Regions from separate parts of the Mesorhizobium sp. B2-4-12 genome, predicted to be linked through region 2. Evidence: predicted binding sites of a transcription regulator. Region 2 holds the regulator's gene; each other region holds the start of a gene.
The links. The regulator PhoB, encoded in region 2, activates phosphate uptake and scavenging genes when phosphate is short. The targets are predictions, from matches to a motif close to TGTCATNNANCTGTCAT.
Positions count from the first base shown of each region.

Region 1: the regulator PhoB is predicted to act here: its motif matches at 2,991-3,007, upstream of phnF (phosphonate metabolism transcriptional regulator PhnF).
Region 3: the regulator PhoB is predicted to act here: its motif matches at 2,278-2,294, upstream of ppk2 (polyphosphate kinase 2).
Region 4: the regulator PhoB is predicted to act here: its motif matches at 1,226-1,242, upstream of phnC (phosphonate ABC transporter ATP-binding protein).

Region 1 covers NZ_VFVC01000012.1:75,731-81,127, reverse strand. Annotated here, with positions in the region: gene FJ934_RS10135 (alpha-D-ribose 1-methylphosphonate 5-phosphate C-P-lyase PhnJ) at 1-312, opposite strand, end outside; gene fosX (FosX/FosE/FosI family fosfomycin resistance hydrolase) at 309-728, opposite strand; gene FJ934_RS10125 (carbon-phosphorus lyase complex subunit PhnI) at 725-1,837, opposite strand; gene phnH (phosphonate C-P lyase system protein PhnH) at 1,839-2,450, opposite strand; gene phnG (phosphonate C-P lyase system protein PhnG) at 2,450-2,911, opposite strand; gene phnF (phosphonate metabolism transcriptional regulator PhnF) at 3,032-3,784, shown strand; gene FJ934_RS10105 (zinc-binding alcohol dehydrogenase family protein) at 4,054-5,070, opposite strand; gene FJ934_RS10100 (ABC transporter permease) at 5,142-5,397, opposite strand, start outside.
Region 2 covers NZ_VFVC01000010.1:120,759-126,155, reverse strand. Annotated here, with positions in the region: gene pstB (phosphate ABC transporter ATP-binding protein PstB) at 1-23, shown strand, start outside; gene phoU (phosphate signaling complex protein PhoU) at 49-756, shown strand; gene phoB (phosphate regulon transcriptional regulator PhoB) at 872-1,561, shown strand; gene FJ934_RS08990 (ROK family protein) at 1,574-2,818, opposite strand; gene xylF (D-xylose ABC transporter substrate-binding protein) at 3,087-4,127, shown strand; gene FJ934_RS08980 (sugar ABC transporter permease) at 4,369-5,397, shown strand, end outside.
Region 3 covers NZ_VFVC01000017.1:73,841-79,237, reverse strand. Annotated here, with positions in the region: gene FJ934_RS12810 (glyoxalase superfamily protein) at 1-341, shown strand, start outside; gene FJ934_RS12805 (dihydrofolate reductase family protein) at 526-1,170, shown strand; gene ppk2 (polyphosphate kinase 2) at 1,253-2,173, opposite strand; gene FJ934_RS12795 (glycosyl transferase family 90) at 2,343-3,314, opposite strand; gene FJ934_RS12790 (glycosyl transferase family 90) at 3,470-4,441, opposite strand; gene FJ934_RS12785 (hypothetical protein) at 4,637-4,783, shown strand; gene FJ934_RS12780 (DUF982 domain-containing protein) at 4,835-5,095, opposite strand; gene FJ934_RS12775 (GntR family transcriptional regulator) at 5,196-5,397, opposite strand, start outside.
Region 4 covers NZ_VFVC01000012.1:83,651-89,047, forward strand. Annotated here, with positions in the region: gene FJ934_RS10155 (DapH/DapD/GlmU-related protein) at 1-383, shown strand, start outside; gene FJ934_RS10160 (DUF1868 domain-containing protein) at 468-1,178, shown strand; gene phnC (phosphonate ABC transporter ATP-binding protein) at 1,315-2,172, shown strand; gene phnD (phosphonate ABC transporter substrate-binding protein) at 2,320-3,228, shown strand; gene phnE (phosphonate ABC transporter, permease protein PhnE) at 3,284-4,240, shown strand; gene phnE (phosphonate ABC transporter, permease protein PhnE) at 4,398-5,397, shown strand, end outside.

The DNA of each region.
Region 1 (5,397 bases), on a different contig from region 2:
GATGATGGTGGCGCTGGCCGTATCGGTGGTCACCGCGACATTGGCGACCTTCTTGAAGAAGGCGCGGATCGAGACGGCATTGGTGGTGTCGTCGGCGCCCTGGTCGATGACCTTCAGCACATCGTCCGGTCCGATGATCGAAGCGGTGACCTGGACGCCGCCGGTGCCCCAGCCGTAAGGCATCGGCATTTCTCGCGAGGCGAACGGCACCTGGTAGCCGGGGATGGCGATGCCCTTCAGGATCGCGCGGCGGATCATCCGCTTGGTCTGTTCGTCGAGATAGGCGAAGTTGTAGCTGGCGATGTCGGTCATGCTGAGACTTCCAGTCCTTTGGCATAGCGCGCCAGCCGCTGGTTCAGCGTCCCGGTGTGCAGTTCGAACATGTGGTTGTCGTCGTCGTAGAAATAGATCGAGCGGCCCTCACCCTCGACGCGTGGGCGCGGCGGGCGCATCTCAAGCCCGAGCTTGCCGACGCGCTCGGCATAGCGGTCGAAATCGGCGTCATCGATCTTGAAGGCGACGTGATTGTAGCTGCGCTCCGGCAGCGGCTCGCCTTCCATGATGGCGATCCAGATGTCGCCGATCAGGAAGAATTTTTCGCGCGACAGCGAGAACTGTTCGGCATCGCTGGCATAGACCTCGCGCGCATCGAACACGCCCTCGAGAATCCTGGTCATCCGGCCGAGATTGCGCACGATGAAGGTCATGTGTGACAGGCCGTCGATCATTCCGCGGCCTCCCTTTTCTCTTCCGCCTTCGTGGGGGTTTCGCGGGCCTCATACTCGGCGCGCATGCGGCGTACGAGGTCGAGCTCGGCCTGGAAGTCGACATAGTGCGGCAGCTTCAGATGCTCGACGAAGCCGGTCGCCTGGACATTGTCGGAATGCGAGATGACGAACTCCTCGTCCTGCGCGGCGGCAACGATATCCTCGCCGAGTTCGGAGGCACGCAGTGCCCGGTCGCAGAGCGCCATGGCCATCGCCTTACGCTCGCTCTGGCCGAAGACGAGACCGTAGCCGCGGGTGAATTGCGGTGGCGCCTTGGCCGAGCCCTTGAACTGGTTGACCATCTGGCATTCGGTGACCCGCACCGTGCCAAGCGGCACGGCAAAGGGCAGTTCGGGAACGTCAAGCTCCAGCTCGACCTCGCCGATGCGGATCTCGCCGACGAAGGGATGGTTGCGGGCATAGCCGCGCTGGGTGGAATAGCCGAGCGCCAGCAGAAAGCCCTCATCGCCGCGCGACAGCGCCTGCAGGCGGATATCGCGCGCCATCGGAAATTCCAGCGGCTCGCGGGTGATGTCGCCGGGGACATGGTCCTGCGGCATCTCGCCATCCGGTTCGATCAGGCCTTCGCGGGCGAGGATGGCCGAGACGCGCGGCATGGGCTGCACTTCCGTGTCGCGCCGCAAGGGTTCGGCGACATCGGCGCCTGCGGCCAGCCCGGGATCGAGCAGGCGGTGCGTGTAGTCGAAAGTCGGGCCGAGCAACTGTCCGCCGGGAAGGTCCTTGTAGGTCGCCGAGACGCGCCGCTCGACCAGCATTGTGCCGGTGTCGATCGGCTTGCTGTAGCCGAAGCGCGGCAGCGTGGTGCGATAGGCGCGCACCAGGAAGATCGCCTCGATCATGTCGCCGCGTGCCTGTGCGATGGCGAGCGCGGCGAGTTCACGGTCATAGAGCGAGCCTTCGCTCATCACCCGGTCGACTCCCAGCGCCAGCTGCTCGACGATCTGGTCGAGGCGCAGCGCCGGCACCGAACGGTCGCCGCGCCGGCGATCGGCAAGCAGGCTGTGGGCATTGGCGATTGCGGCTTCGCCGCCCTTTACCGCGACATACATCTTACGCCTCCATCGTCTTGATGCGCGTCGTGCGCGGCAGGCAAGCTATGCCGTCGGCGGCGGCGAGGATGATGTCGACGCCACGCGGAAAGCGCTTGGTATTCTGCTTCCACTGCTCGATGAAATGACGCGGCATCTGCGCCGGCGCGATCGTGGCGCTGGTCTCGATGCCGGGGCCTTCGAGCCGCAGCGGGACGCCCGAACCGAGGTCGCTGACCTGCAGGATCAGGGTCGTCGAGCGGTCGGGATAATCCTGCGTGCCCTGCGAAAAACCGTCGAGCGCCATCATCTCGGCGGGCGTGGCGACAAAGGCGAAATGCGCGTCGGCGGGCGTGTTGGCCAGCGGCGCGCCAGTGTGGAAGCCAAGCCAGGAGATGACCGCCGCGGAGGCGTGCAGGGCAGGGTCGAGCCAGAGCGGCGTATCGCTGTCGCAGAGCGCCAGCGCGATGGCACCGGCGGTTGCCGAAAGCGGCGCCGGCGGCCGGGCAAGGACCGGCAAGGGTTGCACGCTGCCCGGCCGCGCCATCGCGTCCATGATCGCTCGGAAAACGGTCTGCGCGTTGAAGACCGGATCGGCGAATCCGCCCTCGATCGATTGGGCTGCGATGTCCATCAGTCTTCTCCGCGAACCATGGTGAAGAAATCCACCTTCGTTGCCGCCGTCTCGGCGCGGCGCTTTTCATGGGCAGTGGCGAGCGCAGTCCGCAAAGGCGCGATCAGCCTGGTCTCGACCACGGTGCGGTGGGCGGGGTCCTGCCACAGCGCATCGGCGATGGCCGCCAGCTTCGCCTTCTGCTTGTCGCGGCCAAGCGCGTAGCAATGGCCGACCTGTCCGGACGGCAGCCGGACAGTGGCTCGGGTGACGGTCGCTTCACCGACATTGAATGGCGCACCGCCGCCGCCGATGCGGCCGCGCAGCGTCACCAGGCCGGTTTCGGGACCGCGCAGCAGCTCGGCTTGCGAAGGCAGGCCGGCCTCGTTCCAGAGCCGGACGATGTCGTCGCCGCTCGATTGCGCCAGCGTCGCCATGGCGGCCTTCCGCTCGGCCTGGTCGCGGGCTTCCTGTCCTCGCATCGCCTGTTTTCCTTGCTGTTAAATTTGTCTATTGATATAGACGACTATACAAATTATACTCTTTATCTAGCGTGAGTCCATGACGGGTGGATGACAAGATTGAGAGGGTGGGGCCAGGGGATGATCGGGCAGCAAATGGCCGACAGCATAGAGCGACGCAGCGGCGTTTCGTTATGGCGCCAGATCGCCGACAAGATTCTGCAATCGATCGCCATCGGCGATTTCGCCGAGAATGCCGCGCTGCCGCCCGAGGTGGCGCTGGCCGAACGCTACGGTGTCAACCGCCATACCGTTCGCAGCGCCATATCGGCCCTTGTCCAGGAAGGGATTTTGCGGGCCGAGCAGGGACGCGGCACTTTCGTGCTGTCGCGCAAGCGGCTCTCCTATCCGATCGGCGCGCGCACGCGCTTTTCCACCGGCCTGCAAGGGCAGACGTCTGAACGGCACATCGTGTTGCTCTCCTCATCGGTCGAGTCCGCCAGCCAGCGTGTCGCCGAGGGTCTTGGGTTGGCCAAAGGGGCGGAGGTGGTAAGGCTGGAGACGCGCGGTGAAGCCGACGGCCGGCCGGTGTCACGCGCCGCCGGCTGGTTCGATGCCAGGCGCTTTGCCGGTATCGACAAGGCCATGGCTGAGACAGGATCGGTCACGGCGTCGCTGGCGCGTTTCGGAATAGATGATTATCTCCGGCAATCGACCGTGCTGTCGGCGCGCCATGCCGATGCGGCCGACCTTGCCGACCTCGACCTGCAGCCCGGCGCCATCGTGCTGGTCACGGTCGCCGTCAACGTCACGCCCGACGGCCAACCGATCCAGTTTTCGGAGTCGCGCTTTCCGGCAGAGCGGGTCGAGTTGAAGTTGTCGGTGATCAATTAGCGCCCAACGTTGTCATCCTTGGGCGAAGCAGTCGCGAAGCGACGTCGCGGAGACCCAAGGATCATGCCGCGATGTCGGCCGAGGGATGCAGCGTTCTGCACTGCGGCAACGCTTCGAGGTCGCGGCATGGATCCTATGATCTGCGCCGCGTCGCTCCTTGCTCCGTCATAGGATGACGAGGCGATAGGTGTTTCGGCCAGTTGCCAAGGCAGCGATCTGCCAAAGTCCCCGCTTAACGATCCGCCGAATCTCGTGTTGGAACGGATATCTTATCCGACCTCGATCACGGCCTTGATCAAGCCCGATTTCTCGTGCGCCCAGCGGGCGAGGTCGAGCGGCGTGCCGGCCAGAGTGGTGCGGTGGGTGACGAGCCTGGCCAACGGCACGGCGCCGCTGCGGATCGAAGCGGCGACATGCTCGAAGTCGGCGCGCAAGGCGTTGCGGCTGCCGATCAGCGTCATCTCCCGTTTGTGGAACTCCGGGTCGGAGAAGGCGATGTCATCCTTGACGACGCTGACCAGCACCAGCGTCCCGCCATGCGCGACATGGGCGAAGGCTGACTGCACCGACTGGGTGTTGCCGGTGGCGTCGAAGACCACGTCGAACCCTTCGCCGCCGGTTGCCTCCCGTACCAGATCGGCCGCCGGCGCTTGCGAACCGTCAAGGATCGAGAAGCCGAGCTCGCTTGCGGCAAAGGCCAGTCTTTCGCTGCTCATGTCGAGCAGGCTGACATCGAGCCCGGCGATACGGGCGAAGAGGGCGGTGCCCAGCCCGATCGGGCCGGCGCCGATGATCAGAGTGCGCGCGCCGGGTTCAGCGCGCGAGCGCCGCACGGCATGCGCGCCGATGGCCAGGAATTCTATCGCCGCGGCGTCGGCGAGCGACAGGCCGTTGGCGGGATAGAGGTTCCGTGCCGGCACCAGGATCTGTTCGCACATGGCACCATCGCGATGCACTCCGAGCACTTCGATCCGCACGCAGCAATTCGGCTTGCCATGCCGGCAGCCGATGCATGTGCCGCAAGCAAGATAGGGGTTGATGACGACCGGCTCGCCAATGGCCAGATCGACGCCTTCACCGGTCTCGATGACCGCCCCCGACACCTCATGGCCCATGATTCTGGGGTAGGCGAGGAAGGGGTGCTTACCCTCGAAAATATGGTAGTCGGTGCCGCAGATGCCGACATGGCTGACCGCGACCAGCGCCCAGCCGGGGAGCGGTCGGCCGGGTGCGGGACGATCTTCCAGGATGAGGTCGCCGGGCGAACGGCAGACGACGGCTTTCATGACGCAGTTCCAGTTTCAAAAAGGGCGCCGGCCTGCGGCTGAGCCGACCGGCGCATTGGGTCAGGGAGGATCTATTTGCCGCGGCGGCGCAGACCGTCGAAATAGACGATGACGATGATCAGCACGCCGGTGATGACACGCTGCCAGAAGGCGTTGACGTTGAGCAGGTTGGCGCCGTTGTTGATGGTGGCCAAGATGAAGGCGCCGAGCAGTGGGCCGTGCACCGAGCCGACGGCGCCAAACAGCGAGGTGCCGCCGATCACCGACGAGGCGATCGCCTGCAGTTCCCAGCCCTCGGCCTGGGTCGGATTGCCGATGCCGATGCGC
Region 2 (5,397 bases):
ATATCACCGGCCGCTTCGGCTGATCTCACGCATACGAGGACCAGGATCATGGCCGAACACACAGTCGCTTCTTTCGACGAGGATCTCGGACAGATCAGCAGGCTGATCAGCGACATGGGCGATCTCGCCAGCTCGATGGTCGGCGGCGCCACCAAGGCGCTGCTGAACTCCGACAACGCGCTGGCACAGCGCGTTGTCTCCGACGACGTCATCATGGACGCGCGCCAGCGCGAACTCGACGACCGCGCCATCACGCTGATCGCCAAGCGCCAGCCGATGGCCGACGATCTGCGGCATGTCGTCGGGTCGATCCGCATGGCCGGTGACCTCGAACGCATTGGCGACCTTGCCAAGAACATCGCCAAGCGCGTCGGTACGGTCGGCCTGTCCACCACGCCGCGCGACCTGTCGCATTCCATCGACGCCATGGCGCAGCTGGTGCTGATCCAGGTGCAGGGCGTGATCGAGGAGTATGCGGCGCACGATGCCGAGGCCCTTGCCAAGCTGCGCGCCGATGACGAACGTATCGACGTCAAATACACCTCCGTGTTCCGCGAACTTCTCACCTACATGATGGAGGATCCGCGCAACATCACGGCTTGCACGCATCTGTTGTTCTGCGCCAAGAATCTCGAGCGCATCGGCGACCATGTGACCAACATCGCCGAGAATGCCTACTATGTGCTGACCGGTACGCAGCTGCCCGCGAATCGTCCGAAGCAGGACGAAACGGCGATGTCGGCGCCGGCGGCTTGATCGTCAGAGCGGTTCACCGTTTTACGGAAAACCGCTCTCTCTCTTGTTTCCATGCAATTCCGGACGGAAAACCGCTTCACACTTTTCCTGGAATTGCCTTAGAGGTGACCAGTCGATGATCGCGCCACGCATCATGGTGGTGGAGGATGAGGAGCCACTCGGCGTGCTCCTCCGCTACAATCTGGAATCGGAAGGCTACCAGGTCGAGGTGGTCCCGCGCGGCGACGAGGCGGAGATTCGCCTGCAGGAGAACGTCCCCGACCTCCTGGTGCTCGACTGGATGGTGCCGGCGGTGTCCGGGATCGAACTCTGTCGCCGGCTAAGGATGCGGCCCGAGACCGAGCGGCTGCCGATCATCATGCTGACGGCGCGCGGCGAGGAAAGCGACCGCGTGCGCGGCCTTTCGACCGGCGCCGACGATTATCTGGTCAAGCCGTTCTCGACACCGGAATTCATGGCCAGGGTCAAGGCGCTGCTGCGCCGCGCCAAGCCGGAAGTGCTGTCCAGCGTGCTCAAGGTGGGCGACATCGTGCTCGACCGCGAATCACATCGCGTCTACCGCAAGAAGAGCGAGATCCGGCTCGGGCCGACCGAATTCCGCCTGCTCGAATTCATGATGCGTCATCCCGGCCGGGTGTTTTCGCGCAGCCAGCTGCTCGACAATGTTTGGGGGGAGACGATCTATATCGACGAGCGCACGGTGGATGTGCATGTCGGCCGGTTGCGCAAGGCGGTCAATAACGGCCGCATGCCCGACGTCATCCGCACCATTCGTGGTGCGGGGTATGCAATCCGCGAGGATTGAGCGCGACTTTATTCAGGCCACGTTCTTCCCGGAGCCGGCTTTCGCCTGCATGCCCGGCGCGAAAATCTCCTGGTCGACGAAGGTCAGCGCCCGCATGGCGCAGCCCTCGCGGATCAGCGGCAACTCGTTGGGCTCGGTGTCGAAGGAAATCGATTTCGAGTGCTGGCCGCCGGCGGTCTGGGCGATGGCCTCGCGCAATGCCGGCTCGATCAGGTCGAAGGCGGCGGCGCTGACGCCGACCATGGCGACGGGGGCGGGATCGATCAGCGCGAACAGGCTGCCGAGGCCGTAGCCCAGCGCCTCGCCGGCCCTGCGGTAGGCCTCCCGCTCGGGCCCGTCCGTTTGCCGCGCCGTCGCCGCCAGCGCCCGCATCTGCGCGTCGCTGACATCGGCGACCGGCTCGGTGTCCTCGCTGAGCTGCCTGGCGTTGCGCCAGATGGCGTAATTGCCGGCATAGGCTTCGACGCAGCCGCGCCGCCCGCAGCGGCAGAGCGCGCCGCCTGGCCGATGGATCATATGGCCGAATTCGCCGCCCGAGGAATGGGTGCCGGTGAAGAGCTCGCCCTTCAGCACCAGGCCCATGCCGATACCGTGCGAAAGGAGAATGGCGATGAAGTCGTCGCGGTAGCGCTCCGGATCGCGCCAGCGCAGCGCCACCGCCATCATGTTGCAGTCATTCTCCACGGTGGCGGGGATGCCGAACTCGGCTTCGAGTATGTCGGCGAAGGCGATGTCGGTCTGCGGCGTGATGGGCGACCACAGCATTGCCCGGGCATCGGTGTCGGTGATGCCCTGGATCGCCAGCGCGATGCGGGCGACGCTGCGCACGTCGAGGTCGGGATCCTCCAGGCGCCGCCGCACGATGGCGACGCATTCGCCGATCAGTGCATCGCGCGACATGGTCAGCGTATCCAGCCGGCGCTGTTCCTCTGATATGACCTGGCCGGCATAGTCGATGACGGCGACGGACAGGAAATTCAGCGACAGCACCACGGTCATCACCGTTGCGGCTTCCGGATTGAGGCCAAGCCCGACCTGCGGCCTGCCGCGTTTGAGCGCGCCGGCCTCGCTCGGCTTGCCTTCGGCCAGGGTACCTTCGCCGATCAGATCAGAGGAAATCGCCGATATGGTGGAGTGGCTGAGGCCGGTGGTCGCGGCGATTTCGGTGCGCGAGGGCTGGCCGGCCCGGCGCACGGCCGCAATCACCATTGCGCGGTTGCGCCGGCGCAGATCGTCGTGGCGGATTCCGACCGACATGCCTTTCCAATATCCTCCCGGTCGCCGCGGCTCGTCGTGCCCCTCGAACACTGCGGCAACAGATCAAATACTGGCAGAAGCGGCCGGCGATGTCATTTATTTATTGCGGGGCTCGAAAAAAGTTCTCGGCCCTCAAAATCCATCAGAATCATTGTTGACAGCCTTCCGGCGATGCATCACTATTTTTTTTGAGGCTCGAAAAAATAGAGCCTTTGTGCCGGCCTTCGGGTCAGTTTGGTCGCGCCATACGCGGCGCAGGGAGGATATCATGAAGAGATTCGCAGTCGCCATCCTGGCGGGTGTCGCCATGTCACTGACGCTCGCGTCGGTCGCGCAGGCGAAGGGCAAGGTCATCGGCGTTTCTTGGTCCAACTTCCAGGAAGAGCGCTGGAAGACCGACGAGGCCGCCATGAAGAAGGCGATCGAGGCCGCAGGCGACAAGTACATCTCCGCCGACGCACAGTCCAATCCGGGCAAGCAGCTCACCGATGTCGAGAGCCTGATCTCGCAGGGCGCCAATTCGCTGATCATCCTGGCGCAGGATGCCTCGGCCATCGGCCCGGCCGTCCAGAAGGCGCTGGATGAAGGCATTCCGGTCGTCGGCTATGACCGCCTGATCGAGAACAAGGACGTCTTCTACCTGACCTTCGACAACAAGGAAGTCGGCCGGATGCAGGCCCGCGCGGTGTTCAAGGTCAAGCCGGAAGGCAACTATGTCTTCATCAAGGGCTCGGGTGCCGATCCGAATGCCGACTTCCTGTTCTCGGGCTCGATGGAAGTGCTCAAGCCGGCCATCGATAGCGGCAAGATCAAGAATGTCGGCGAGGCCTATACGGACGGCTGGCTGCCCGCCAACGCCCAGCAGAACATGGAGCAGTTCCTGACCGCCAACGACAACAAGGTCGACGCCGTGGTCGCCGCCAATGACGGCACCGCCGGCGGCGTCGTCGCGGCACTCACGGCGCAAGGCCTTGCTGGCACCGTGCCGGTGTCGGGCCAGGACGGCGACCATGCCGCGCTGAACCGCATCGCGCTCGGCACCCAGACCGTGTCGGTGTGGAAGGACGCGCGCGAGCTCGGCAGGAACGCCGCCGAGATCGCCTCGCAACTGGCGGACGGCAAGAAGATGACCGACATTGCCGGCGTGAAGGACTTCACGACGCCTGGCGGTAACACTGTCAAGTCGCTGTTCCTGACCCCGGTCGCCATCACCAAGGACAATCTCAACGTCGTCATCGATGCCGGTTGGATCAAGAAGGACGAAGTCTGCGCGGGCGTCGCCGCCGGCACCGTCGCGGCCTGTAACTAAGCTGGCCTGTTTCTCTCAGATATAGACGCCGCGGCCCTGGAACGGTTCAGTGTTTCTTGAATCGCTGAACCGTTCCAGCCCATTGTTTCCCACAATTCCGGACGGAAAACCGCTACGCACTTTTCCTGGAATTGCTTTAAGGCGGCGTTTTCTCAAAAAGATTTGTGTTTCCGCATCAGGCGGATAGCTTCTAGGCTGGGCTCCGGCGTCCGCGCCAGACGGCGGCCAGTGGGAGGAAATCATGACCGACACGACGTCCAACCCGCCGCAGGTCGATACCGCACGCGCATCGGAACTCGGCGCGGTCGCCCGCTTCCTGAAGGCAACCGAGATCGACACCCGCATGCTCGGCATGATCGGCGCCCTGTTGCTGATCTGGGTGGGGCTGCACGTGATTTCGAGCCTGCGTCTGGGCGTCAATCCGCTCGATTTCGACAGCCGCACCTTCCTCACGCCGCGCAATCTATGGAACCTCTCCGTACAAAGCTCCGCGGTCGCCATCATGGCCTGCGGCATGGTGCTGGTCATCGTTATGCGCAACATCGACCTGTCCGTCGGCTCGGCCGAGGGCCTGATCGGCATGGTCATGGGTTTTGCCCAGGTGCATTTCCTAGTTCGGTTCGTCGGGCTTGAACTCGGCAATCCATGGATCTGGGTGCTAGCGCTGGTCATCGGCCTGGTGCTGGGCCTGCTGATCGGCGCCTTCCAGGGCTTTATCATCGCCTATCTCGAAGTGCCTGCCTTCATCGTCACGCTGGGCGGCCTGCTGGTCTGGCGCGGCGCTGCCTGGTGGGTCACCAGCGGCCAGACCGTGGCGCCGCTCGACGCCACCTTCCAGCTGATGGGAGGCGGGCCGGCCGGATCGATCGGCGCCACCTGGAGCTGGATCGTCGGCATCGTCGCCTGCCTCGCCGTGGTGTTTGCGCTTTTCAACGGGCGGGTGCAACGCAAGCGCTTCCGTTTCCCGCTGCGCCCGATCTGGGCCGAGACGCTGCTTGGCGCCGTCACCTGCGCCGCCATCATGGGCGCGGTATGGCTGGCCAACTCCTATCCGTGGCCGATCGGCATTGTGAACAGATACGCCGCCGCCAACAACATCACCGTGCCCGAGGGCGGCCTGTTCATCGCTCACGGCATCGCCATTCCGGTGCTGATGGCGGTTGCGGTCGGGCTGATCATGACCTTCATCACCAACCGCACCCGTTTCGGCCGCTATGTCTTTGCCATCGGCGGCAATCCGGAGGCCGCCAATCTCGCCGGCATCAACACG
Region 3 (5,397 bases), on a different contig from region 2:
TCGTGCGCATCTTCGACGTCGCGAAGGCGCACGAATTCTACCTCGGCTTCCTCGGTTTCACCGTGGACTGGGAACACCGCTACGGCGACCATTTCCCGCTGTACACGCAGGTCTCGCGTGGCAATCTTGTCCTGCACCTGTCCGAACACGCCGGCGACGCGACGCCAGGCGGCAACATGGTTGTCTACATGAAGGGCATCCGCGACTTCCATGAGGAGCTTGCGGGCAAGGACTACCGCTATATGAAACCCGGCTTGGAAGACGAGGACGGGCGGCTGACGGTGGAGGTCATCGACCCGTTCAGCAACCACATCCGCTTCATGGAGCTCGTCAGCGAATGAGTTGGTGTGGCAACCGTCCCGGCGGCGGCTTGCCATCATCAATCGTCACGAGACAAGTCCGGACATCGCTTGACCGCGGGTCCGGACACGCATTATTCGCATCTCGAAGATACCGCTTGCAATTTGCAATCGGTTTGCTACAAAAAACTGCTTGCATAACACAACTGACTATCGAGGAGATTTCATGTCCAAGCTGCGTGTCAATGCATTCTCCCTATCGCTCGACGGCTTTGGGGCAGGTCCCAGCCAGGACTTGGAGAATCCGCTCGGTGTCGGCGGAAAATCGCTGCACAAATGGGCGTTCACCACCCGGACCTTCCGCAAGATGTTCGGCGAGGAAGGCGGCGCCACCGGCGTCGACGAGGATTTCGCCGCGCGCAGCTTCGAAAATGTTGGGGCCTGGATCCTGGGCCGCAACATGTTCGGACCCATCCGCGGCCCCTGGAAGGACGAGAGCTGGAAGGGCTGGTGGGGCGACAACCCGCCCTATCACGTGCCGGTCTTCGTGCTGACCCACCATGCGCGTGAGCCCGTCGTCATGGAAGGCGGCACGACCTTTTACTTCGTCACCGAGGGTATCCATTCGGCGCTTGAGCAAGCGAAGGCTGCGGCTGATGGAAAGGATGTGCGGGTCGGTGGCGGCGTCGCGACAATCAGGCAATATCTGGAGCAGAAACTTATCGACGAGATGCATCTGGCGATCTCGCCCGTGCTGATCGGCGCAGGCGAAAACCTTCTGGCCGGCCTCGACATTCCGAAACTCGGCTATCAATGCAGCGAACAGGTCGCTTCGCCGCACGCCATGCATGTGGTCATCAAACGGGCATAGCCGCAACTCCGGTCATTGGCGAAACCCGCAGGTGCAAGTCTCTTTCTCTCCGTCACTATACGGGGAGAGACGGAAATGCGCCTCAATATTTCTCCGGCACGTAAAGTTCTCGCGGCAGAACCTGGCGCTCGTATTCCGGGTTGAACACGCGCTCGGGCAGTGTGATCTCCTCGTGCGGCACATCTTCATACGGCATCTGCTTCAAAAGATGATCGATGCAGTTGAGCCGCGCGCGCTTCTTGTCGTTGCCCTCGACGATGAACCAGGGCGCTTCGGGAATGTTGGTGCGGGCGAAGGTTTCTTCCTTGGCCTTGGTGTATTGCTCCCACCGCACACGCGACTGCAGATCCATGGGCGACAGCTTCCACTGCTTCATCGGATCGTGGATGCGCATCAGGAAGCGCATCTGCTGTTCCTCATCGGTGATCGAGAACCAGTATTTGACCACGGTGATGCCCGAGCGCACCAGCATGCGCTCGAACTCCGGCACGTCATGGAAGAACTCCTCGACCTGCTCGTGCGAAGCAAAGCCCATCACCCGTTCGACGCCGGAACGATTGTACCAGGAGCGATCGAACAGCACGATCTCGCCGCCCGCCGGCAGGTGCGGGACATAACGCTGGAAATACCATTGCGACTTCTCGCGCTCGGTCGGCGCCGGAAGTGCCACAACGCGGCAGATACGCGGATTGAGCCGCTGGGTGATGCGCTTGATGACGCCGCCCTTGCCGGCGGAGTCACGGCCCTCGAAAATCACCACCAGCTTCTTCTTGTGATAGGCGACCCAGGACTGGAGTTTGATCAATTCGGATTGCAGGGTGATCAGGTCGCGAAAATACTGCATGCGATCGATCGAAGGCGGATGCGAGTTCTTGTAGATCTTGGCGATCTCCATCGACAGCGCCGGCTCCGACATTTCGAGTTCATAATCTTCGTCGAGCGTGTCGGCGAGCTCGGCTTCGAGCCAGTCCTTGGCGGGAGAATTCTGTTTTAGCTCGGTCATGTCAGCTGCTCCGCTTGCAAACCCTGTCGGTTCCGGACGGTGTTCCCATTGCTGGCCAGCGGCCTTGATGGAAACACCTGAGCCGACTTCAATATAGGCCGGCAGTGACGGTTTTATTGCAACCCAGGCGTGATTGCAGCCACTGCGGCTGACCGAAGGCGCGTGACGCCTAACCCTCGATGAACCGCCAGAGTTCGGGATCGGGTTCGATCTGCCCGCTGAGCACGAAATATTTGTAGAGCACGAGCAGGGAGATCGCCTGCTCGTCTCGCTCATTGGAAAATTTGCGGCAATAGGCGTTGGCTGCGGCGATGATGCGCTCCGCCGCCGCCGGGTGCGCTTCGAAATAGCGCACCTTTTCGCCGAGATCGGCGAAATCCGGATCGAGTGGCACATAGTGGACATTGGCTTCGAGTTGGCTCTCCGCGAACCATGTCTCGTAGGTCGGCGGCGGCATCAGGCAGAGCGAGTTCGAATTCATGATCCATTTGAGGTTGGTCGCCACGTCATTGCCCTCGAGCGAGACGATGTAGCGGTAGCGCAGATGCTGGCTGATGCTGAGAAAGGGCTTGCTGTATTCGGCCGGAGCACTTCGCTTGTGCGAACCCACGTCGCAGAAAGGCAGGTCGCGCGCTGCGTCCAGAAACCGTGTCCTGATCGGATTGTTGAGATCGCCGCGCCAGATCACGACCGGCAGCTTGTCGGCAAAGGCGACCGCGTCGTCCGGCATGTAAAAGTGGCGGAACTTGTTGAACTTCAGGATGACCGCGTTGCTGTTGTCGGCGCGGATCGGCCGATCCTTGACGAGTGTCGGCACCTTCGGCACATGCCTGACGTCGCCAAACTCCAGGTCGAGGAGCAATGCCCGATCGAAATAACGGGCGAACTCCTTCAGGTCGTAATAGTACATGCTCGGCTCAAACGGCATCTTGTCGATGCGCACCGCATCCGGGCTTGGCATAAAGGTGCCCTGCAGCTTGTTGTAGTCATTCAACCGCCGGTGCACGGCCTCATCCGAGAGCCTGGCCTGCTCCAGGCGGGCCGCCAGCCGTCGTCGGAAGAGGACCTGGGGGGCGATATCGCGCATGACGTTTCGCGCATAGTAGAAAACCTTCTGCGTCGTTCGTTTTATGGTGGCCATCGTACCACGTTGATATCAGGACAAACGCGACCAAAACACCCGGCAGCCCGAGATAGTTCCCGCGCCATGCTCACACGTCATTGTGCCAGGCATTTCGCAACCCGGTGTCATCCAAACGCGAGACCAATGGCGCCGACGCCAAATGTCGCCGGCGACTAGCCCGTTATGTAACGCCAGACCTCGGCATCGGGCTTGATCTGGCCGCTGAGCACGAAATATTTGTAGAGCACCAGCAGCGAGATCGCCTGCTCCGTCTGTTCGTTGTCGAATATCCGGCAATAGGCGTTCGCGGCCGCGATGATGCGCTCGGCCTTCGCCGGGTGCCGTTCGAAATAGGCCACATGTTCGGCCAGGTTCGAGAAATCCGCTTCAAGCGGTACATAATGGACATTGGGCTCGAGCAGCCGTTCCGCGAACCACGTCTCATAGGTCGGCGGCGGCATCAGGCAGAGCGACTTCGAGTTCATGATCCATTTGAGATTGGTCGCCACGTCATTGCCTTCGAGCGAGACGATGTAGCGATAGCGCTGCTGCTGGCTGATGCTGAGAAAGGGCTTGGCGTATTCGGCCGGAGCGTTCGGCTTGTGCGAGCCGGCATCGCAGAACGACAGCTCGCACACAGCCTTCAGAAATCTTGTCCTGATCGGATTGTTGAGATCGCCGCGCCAGACCACCGCAGGCAGCTTGTCGGTAAACGAAATGGCGTCGGCCGGCATCTGGAAGTGACGAAACTTGTCGAGCTTCATGATGACCGCGTTCTTGTCATCATCACGGATCGGCCGGTCCTTCACGATCGACGGCACCTTCGGCACATTCCTGACGTCGCCGAACTCCAGGTCGATGAGCAATCCGGGATCGAAGTAGCGGGCAAATTCCTTCAGGTCGTAATAGTACATGGTCGGCGTGAAGGGCAGCTTGCCGACGCGTACCGCATTCGCGCTTGGCGTGAAAACATCCTGCAGCTTGTTGTAGTAGTTCAACCGCCGGCGCGCCGCCTCATCGGAAAGCCTCGCCTTTTCCAGGCGAAAGCCCAACCTGCGTCTGAACAATGCTTGCGGAACGGCATCGCGCGCAACGTTTCGCGCATAATAGAAGACCTTTGCCGACGTCCGCGCAATTGTGGCCATGGTTCACTTGATCAAACGGGCAGCTCTCAAGACGCTGGCGCCCTGGCGTTTCCTACATCATTGTGGCGCCCATCTGGCAAGGCCCCGGCATATCTTCGACGTCAGCACCCACGCACTATCGTTTCAGCTGTTGTGTTTGACGGCTAATGCTCCTAGGCAGGTTCAGAGCCGCAAGGCAGGTCAAAGGGAGCCGATATGGCGCGAGCACCGAACTACGATCAGGAACGCAAGGAGCGCGACCGGCAGAAAGCGGCCAAAAAGGCCGAGAAGCTGGCGGCCAAGGTTGCCGCGCGGGAGCGGTCGAAGCCCGAGGCCAAAGTCGAAGCCGACACAGGGGAGTGACGGCAACAGGCCCGCGATTGCCGGCTCCGTCTTAACGCATGTCGCGCCGCGTCAGGCGGGCGCCTTGTCGCTGATGAATACATCCACTTCACGCGCCGCGGCGATGAAGGCGCGCCGGGCATTCATGGCCGGCTTGTCGCCGGCCAGCGCGTCGTGGCAGGCCTGAAGTGCCGCGCGATGCTTGGGACTGCGCTTGCCGGGCCAGCTGTTGAGGAGGTAATCGGAAGCCTCCCTCGCCGAACGCAAGAGCTGAGTGCTTCCTGCGGTGACGGACTTGACGGTCACCGGCGTTTCAAATCGGTTGTTTTCCATCGCCGCTCTTACGCCATCGGCGCCCATGAAGCGAGGCCGAAAGTGCACTCCGCGTCCGGACACCGCTTTTTGCCCGGCGAGTGCCCTGCCGGTCAGGCCGCTAAGCGGCGACGACTGCAAATCCCCTGGCGCGAAGACCGCGCCGATCGTTGGCAAGCGACGCCACCAGCCGGTCGCGGCTGCCGATGATGTGGGCTGAAAGCCGGCGCGCCGCTTCATCGGCGTCGCCAAGCCGTGTTGCCGCCAGAATGGCGCGATGTTCGGCCCAGGCGCGGCCAAGGGCTGCTTCGTCGCGCACCTCC
Region 4 (5,397 bases), on a different contig from region 2:
CGCTGCACCACTTCACCTACCGCGCCTCGGACTATTGGGACGATGCCGAGCACGAGAGCGAGTTTTTCGCGCAGCGCCGTGCCAAACGCGTCACCATCGGTCACGACACCTGGCTCGGTCACGGCTCGACCGTGCTGCCCGGCGTCACCGTCGGCGATGGCGCCGCGGTCGGCGCCGGTGCGGTGGTCTCCAGGGATGTCGCGCCTTACACCATCGTCGCCGGCGTGCCGGCCAAACCGATCCGCGAGCGCTTCGACCGCCGCACCGCTGAGCGCTATCAGGCGCTGGCCTGGTGGGACTGGGACCATGCGAGGCTGCGTGCTTCGCTCGACGATTTTCGCGAACTCGAGGCCGAGGCGTTTCTGGAGAAGTACGGCGGATAACCCAGTGCATCGTTGTTGAGGAGGGGTCGTTTCATACCCTTGACACAGGACTCGGACAGGACGCCATCTCCCAAGGAGATCGCCATGCTCGACACTGTCAGACCCTCGCTCGCCGGATTCTTTGCCGGCTACAATCCGACGCCGCCGGCGCACCTTGGCACGCGCTACGATGCATCGGGCAACTTTCTCCTCGAGCCCGGCAACACCGTCGTCAGCCATCTGGTCGGCGGCTCGCCCTCCGAAGCGGTGGTGCTGGCCGTGCGCGATCGGATGACGGCAATGCCGGATGCCGACCGCCTTGCCTTCACGCCGGTCTCCAGCCTGCACATGACGCTGTTCCAGGGCATCATCGAATATCGCCGCCGCTTGCCTTACTGGCCACAGGATGTGCCGCTCGACACCAGCATTGACGCCATGACCCGCCTCTATCTGGAACGCCTGAAGGGTTTCGAAGGCTTGCCTCCCTTCAACATCAAGGTTATCGAGGTCGTGCCGACCGGCCTTACCGTTGCCGGCGCGACGGACGAGGACGTGCGCATCATGCGCGAATGGCGCGACGCACTCGCGGTGCCGTTCGGATACCGGCACCCTGATCACGAAACCTACGTCTTTCACATCACCTTCGCTTATCAGATCCAACGGCTTGCGGATGACAGGGCGTCGGCATGGCAGGCGCTGTTCGACGATTGCCTTGCGCTTTTCGTACGGCAGGCCCCGGTGATCGAGATCAAGCATCCCGCATTCTGCGCGTTCCATGACATGAAGCATTTCGAGGAACTGCTGGTGCTCGGCTGATCGTCCCCTCCAAACGCCTGGCGCAGGCCTGTGGGTAGTAACAAAACTGACATCAATCCGACACCGCAGGTTCATGGCGCTGCGCTAGCGAAGACCCAACAGACCTTCAATCGCGACTGGACTGGAGCCCGGCCCCATGTCAGCTACCTCTGCCACGCTCGAAATCCGCGGTGTCAGCCGACGATTTGGCAAGAACACCGCCGTCAGCGACGTCAACATTTCGATCCCGCAGGGTCAGATGGTCGGTATCATTGGCCGTTCCGGCGCTGGCAAGTCGACCCTTCTTCGCATGATCAACCGTCTTGTCGATCCCAGCCAGGGGTCGATTTTTTTTGACGGCGCCGAGGTCTCCGGGCTGCGTGGTTCGCCACTGCGGCGCTGGCAGCGCGACTGCGCCATGATCTTCCAGCAGTTCAACCTGGTGCCGCGTCTCGACGTGCTGACCAACGTGCTGCTCGGCAAACTAAACCATCGTTCGACCCTGTCCAATCTTCTGGGCATGTTCTCGCGCGCCGAATGCGCCGAGGCGGTCGCGGCGCTGGAACGGCTCGACATCGCGCCCACGGCGCTCCAGCCCGCCGGCACGTTGTCGGGCGGACAGCAGCAGCGCGTCGCGATAGCCCGCGCCATGATGCAGCAGCCCAAGGTGATCCTCGCCGACGAGCCGATCGCCTCGCTCGACCCGCTCAATGCCAAGGTGGTTATGGATTCGCTGCAGGACATCAACCTGCGCGAAGGCATCACCGTCGTCACCAACCTGCACACGCTGGACACCGCCCGCGCCTATTGCAACCGCATCATCGGCATGGCCGCCGGCAAGGTCGTCTTCGACGGTCCGCCCGAAGAACTCGACCGCGACGCCGTGCGTCTTGTCTACGGCGCCGATGCCAATGGCAGCGAAATCTCGGAGGCCATCACCTCGACCAGCGTTGCCTACAAACAAAAGATTACCGCATCCGCCGGACCGCTCGAACCCGCTTTCCCGGGATACTGAGCCCATTATCCCGAAAAGTGGAATTCGTTTTTCGGGAAAGATCATGGGCCAAGAAAAGCCGTACTGGATCGTCCGCCCGCGTCAAGGGCACCGTCAAAATCAAGAACGCTGCCGGCGCGGGGCCGGAACCTACAGGAGAGACGTCATATGTTCAGGAAAATGATTTTTGGCGCCGTTTCGGTGCTCGCGATGGCCACCAGCATGGCCCATGCCGCCGACATGAAAGAATTCCGCGTCGGCATTCTCGGCGGTGAAAACGAGACCGACCGCCTGCGCAACTACCAGTGCCTGGCCGACCACCTGAAGACCGAGTTCGGCTTCGAGAAGGTCTCGCTGTTCCCCGCCGCCGACTATGACGGCGTCATCCAGGGCCTGCTCGGCGGCACGCTCGACTTCGCCGAGCTCGGCGCTTCCGGCTATGCCAGCGTCTACATCAAGGACCCGAAAGCCGTCACCCCGATCCTCACCACCAAACAGACCGACGGTTCCACCGGCTATTACTCGATCGGCATGGCGCTGAAGTCCTCGGGCATAAAGGACATCATGTCGGCCAAGGGCAAGAAACTCGGCTACGCCGACCCGGACTCGACTTCGGGCTATCTGATCCCGCTGACTCAGATTCCGAAGACCACCGGCATGCCGAACGACAGCTTCTTCGCTTCGACCCAGTTCAACGGCGGCCATGAGAACAACGTTCTGGCCGTGCGCGACGGCAAGGTCGATGTCGCTGTCGACGATTCCTCGGGCATCGGCGACTTCAAGAACGGCTACAGCTCCGGCACCTTCCACAAGGAAGTCGCCAAGGGTGCCGTCGATCCGAACGACTTCGTTGAAGTCTGGCGCTCGGGCCTGATCCCGAACGGCCCGCTGGTCGTGCGCACCGCGCTCGGCGACGAGATGACTGCAAAGCTCACGGCCTTCTTCACCGACCTGCCCAAGAAGGACAAGGCTTGCTTCGAAGGCGTCGAAGGCGGCGATTTCACCGGTTACGTTCCGGTGAAGCCGGACTTCTACAGCGTCATCGTCGAAGCCCGTAAGGCAGCCATCGGCGGCTGATGATGAAATCGGAAAGGGCGGTGCTGAAAGCGCCGCCCTTTTTGCATCCCCGATCATGACCCTTTCCGTTCCCGCCCCTTCCGGCGCCCCCCACCAGATGGCTGATGCCTGGCGACGCCAGACGTCGCTTCGCCGCTTCTATACGGCGTTGGGCGTCGCCCTGCTGCTCGTGGCGATGTTCGCCAGCATGTGGTTCGCCGACGAAGCCAATGCCGGGCATTTCTTCGACCGGCTGCCCCACCTTCTGGATTTCCTGAGCTGGCTTGTTCCCAAGGATTGGAACGACGTCTGGCGGGCCCTGTTCGACATCGCCTCGCCACATGATACCGGCACCCAGGAATTCAACTTCCCGCTCGGCCGCGTCTATATCTGGGGCGGGTTCTACGTCCCCGAATATTTCGAGCTGATGCTGACCACCGTGAATGTGGCGCTGGTCTCGACCTTCGTCGGCTTCGTCTTTGCCGTGCCGTTCTCCTTCATCGCGGCGCGCAATCTGACGCCCCATCCGGTGCTGCGGCTGATCGTCAAGCGGTTCATGGAACTGCTGCGCGCCTTCCCCGAGATCGTCATCGCCGGCCTGTTCGCGGCCATCGTCTCGATCGGTCCGATCGCCGCCATCATCGCCATCGGCCTGCACTCCATCGGCGCATTGGGCAAGCTGTTCTACGAGATCAACGAGAACATCGACATGCGTCCCGAGGAGGGCCTGCGCGCCGTCGGCGCCAACTGGTTCGAGCGGGTGCGCTTCGCCGACCTGCCGCAAGTGCTGCCCAATTTCATGTCCTACACGCTGCTCAGAATTGAGATCAACGTGCGCGCTTCGACCATCATCGGCGCGGTCGGCGGCGGCGGTATCGGCGAGGAACTGAAGCTCTCCATCTCGCGCGGCTTCGGCGCCAAGACGCTGGCGCTGGTCCTGCTCCTGTTCACCACCATCTTCCTCGTCGACCAGTTCTCTGCCTGGCTGCGCCGCAAGCTGGTGGGCGAACAGGCCTTTATGATGAACGCCTAGAGCCGGATGATTTCAGGTCGAGTCGACCTGAAATCTGAATCCGTCTCTAAATCAAAAAGTTAGAGCATGATGTCGTCCGAAAACCGCTTCACACTTTTCGGCATCATGCTCTAGACCGTTTTTCGGAAGAGATCATGGTCAACCAGAAAGACAAGACATGGCCGCGATGACCGCCGACGAAATCCTGTCGATCGAGGAGCGTTACCCGCAGGTGTTCCGTCGCCCGGCCTACAAGCGCTACGGCCCGCTGTTCCTGGTCACGGGCACAATGCTGTACCTCGTCTATGCGATGTGGTTCTTCAGCCTGCCTCAGGTGCTAAGGGAATCGCACTGGGAGCGCCTGCCGCTCTTCCTTACACAGTGGATCAGCTACGATCTGCAGCCGGAATTCCGTCTTGATCAACCCGAGATCACGCCAAAATATCCGCGCTTCTCAGCCCTTGGCGATAATCCGAACCCCGACTGGGTGATCAGGAACCCGGACGGCACTTTCACCGTGCAAATAGATGGGCCGGCAAAATCCGTCACCTTCGACAAGACGCAGGCGACGATTACCGCCCACGGCCAGACGGTTCCCGTCTCGCTGACCAGTGGCAAGCCGGTGGTCGAGGGCCAGGTGCCGGACTGGATCACCGCGCATGATGACGAGGTGGTGGCCAGTATGGGCTTCGTTGGCGAGGTTCGCGTCACCGTCGATCGGGTCAAGGTGCGCAAGCGCTTCCTCGGCTGGGCGAATTTCGTCTTCGACACACGCTCGCCCTTCTTCGGCAAGCCCGCCGGCGAAGTGATCTCGCTGATCGTATCGGGCCCTGAACTGAAGCCGGGCACTTCGAACCTCGCGCTTGCCGGCGACAACATCTGGAACAACGCCCAATGGCAGCACGGCGATGTCTGGACGAAGCTGCTGCAGACCATCGTCATGGCGTTTCTCGGCACGCTGCTCGGCGGCATCGTCGCCTTCCCGCTGGCCTTCTTCGCCGCCCGCAACATCACGCCGAGCGGCGCGCTCAGCCAGGTGCTCAAGCGCTTCTTCGACTTCATGCGCTCCGTCGACATGCTGATCTGGGCGCTGTTCTTCACCCGCGCCTTCGGCCCCGGGCCGCTGGCCGGCAGCGCGGCGATCTTCTTCACCGAGATCGGCACGCTCGGCAAAGTCT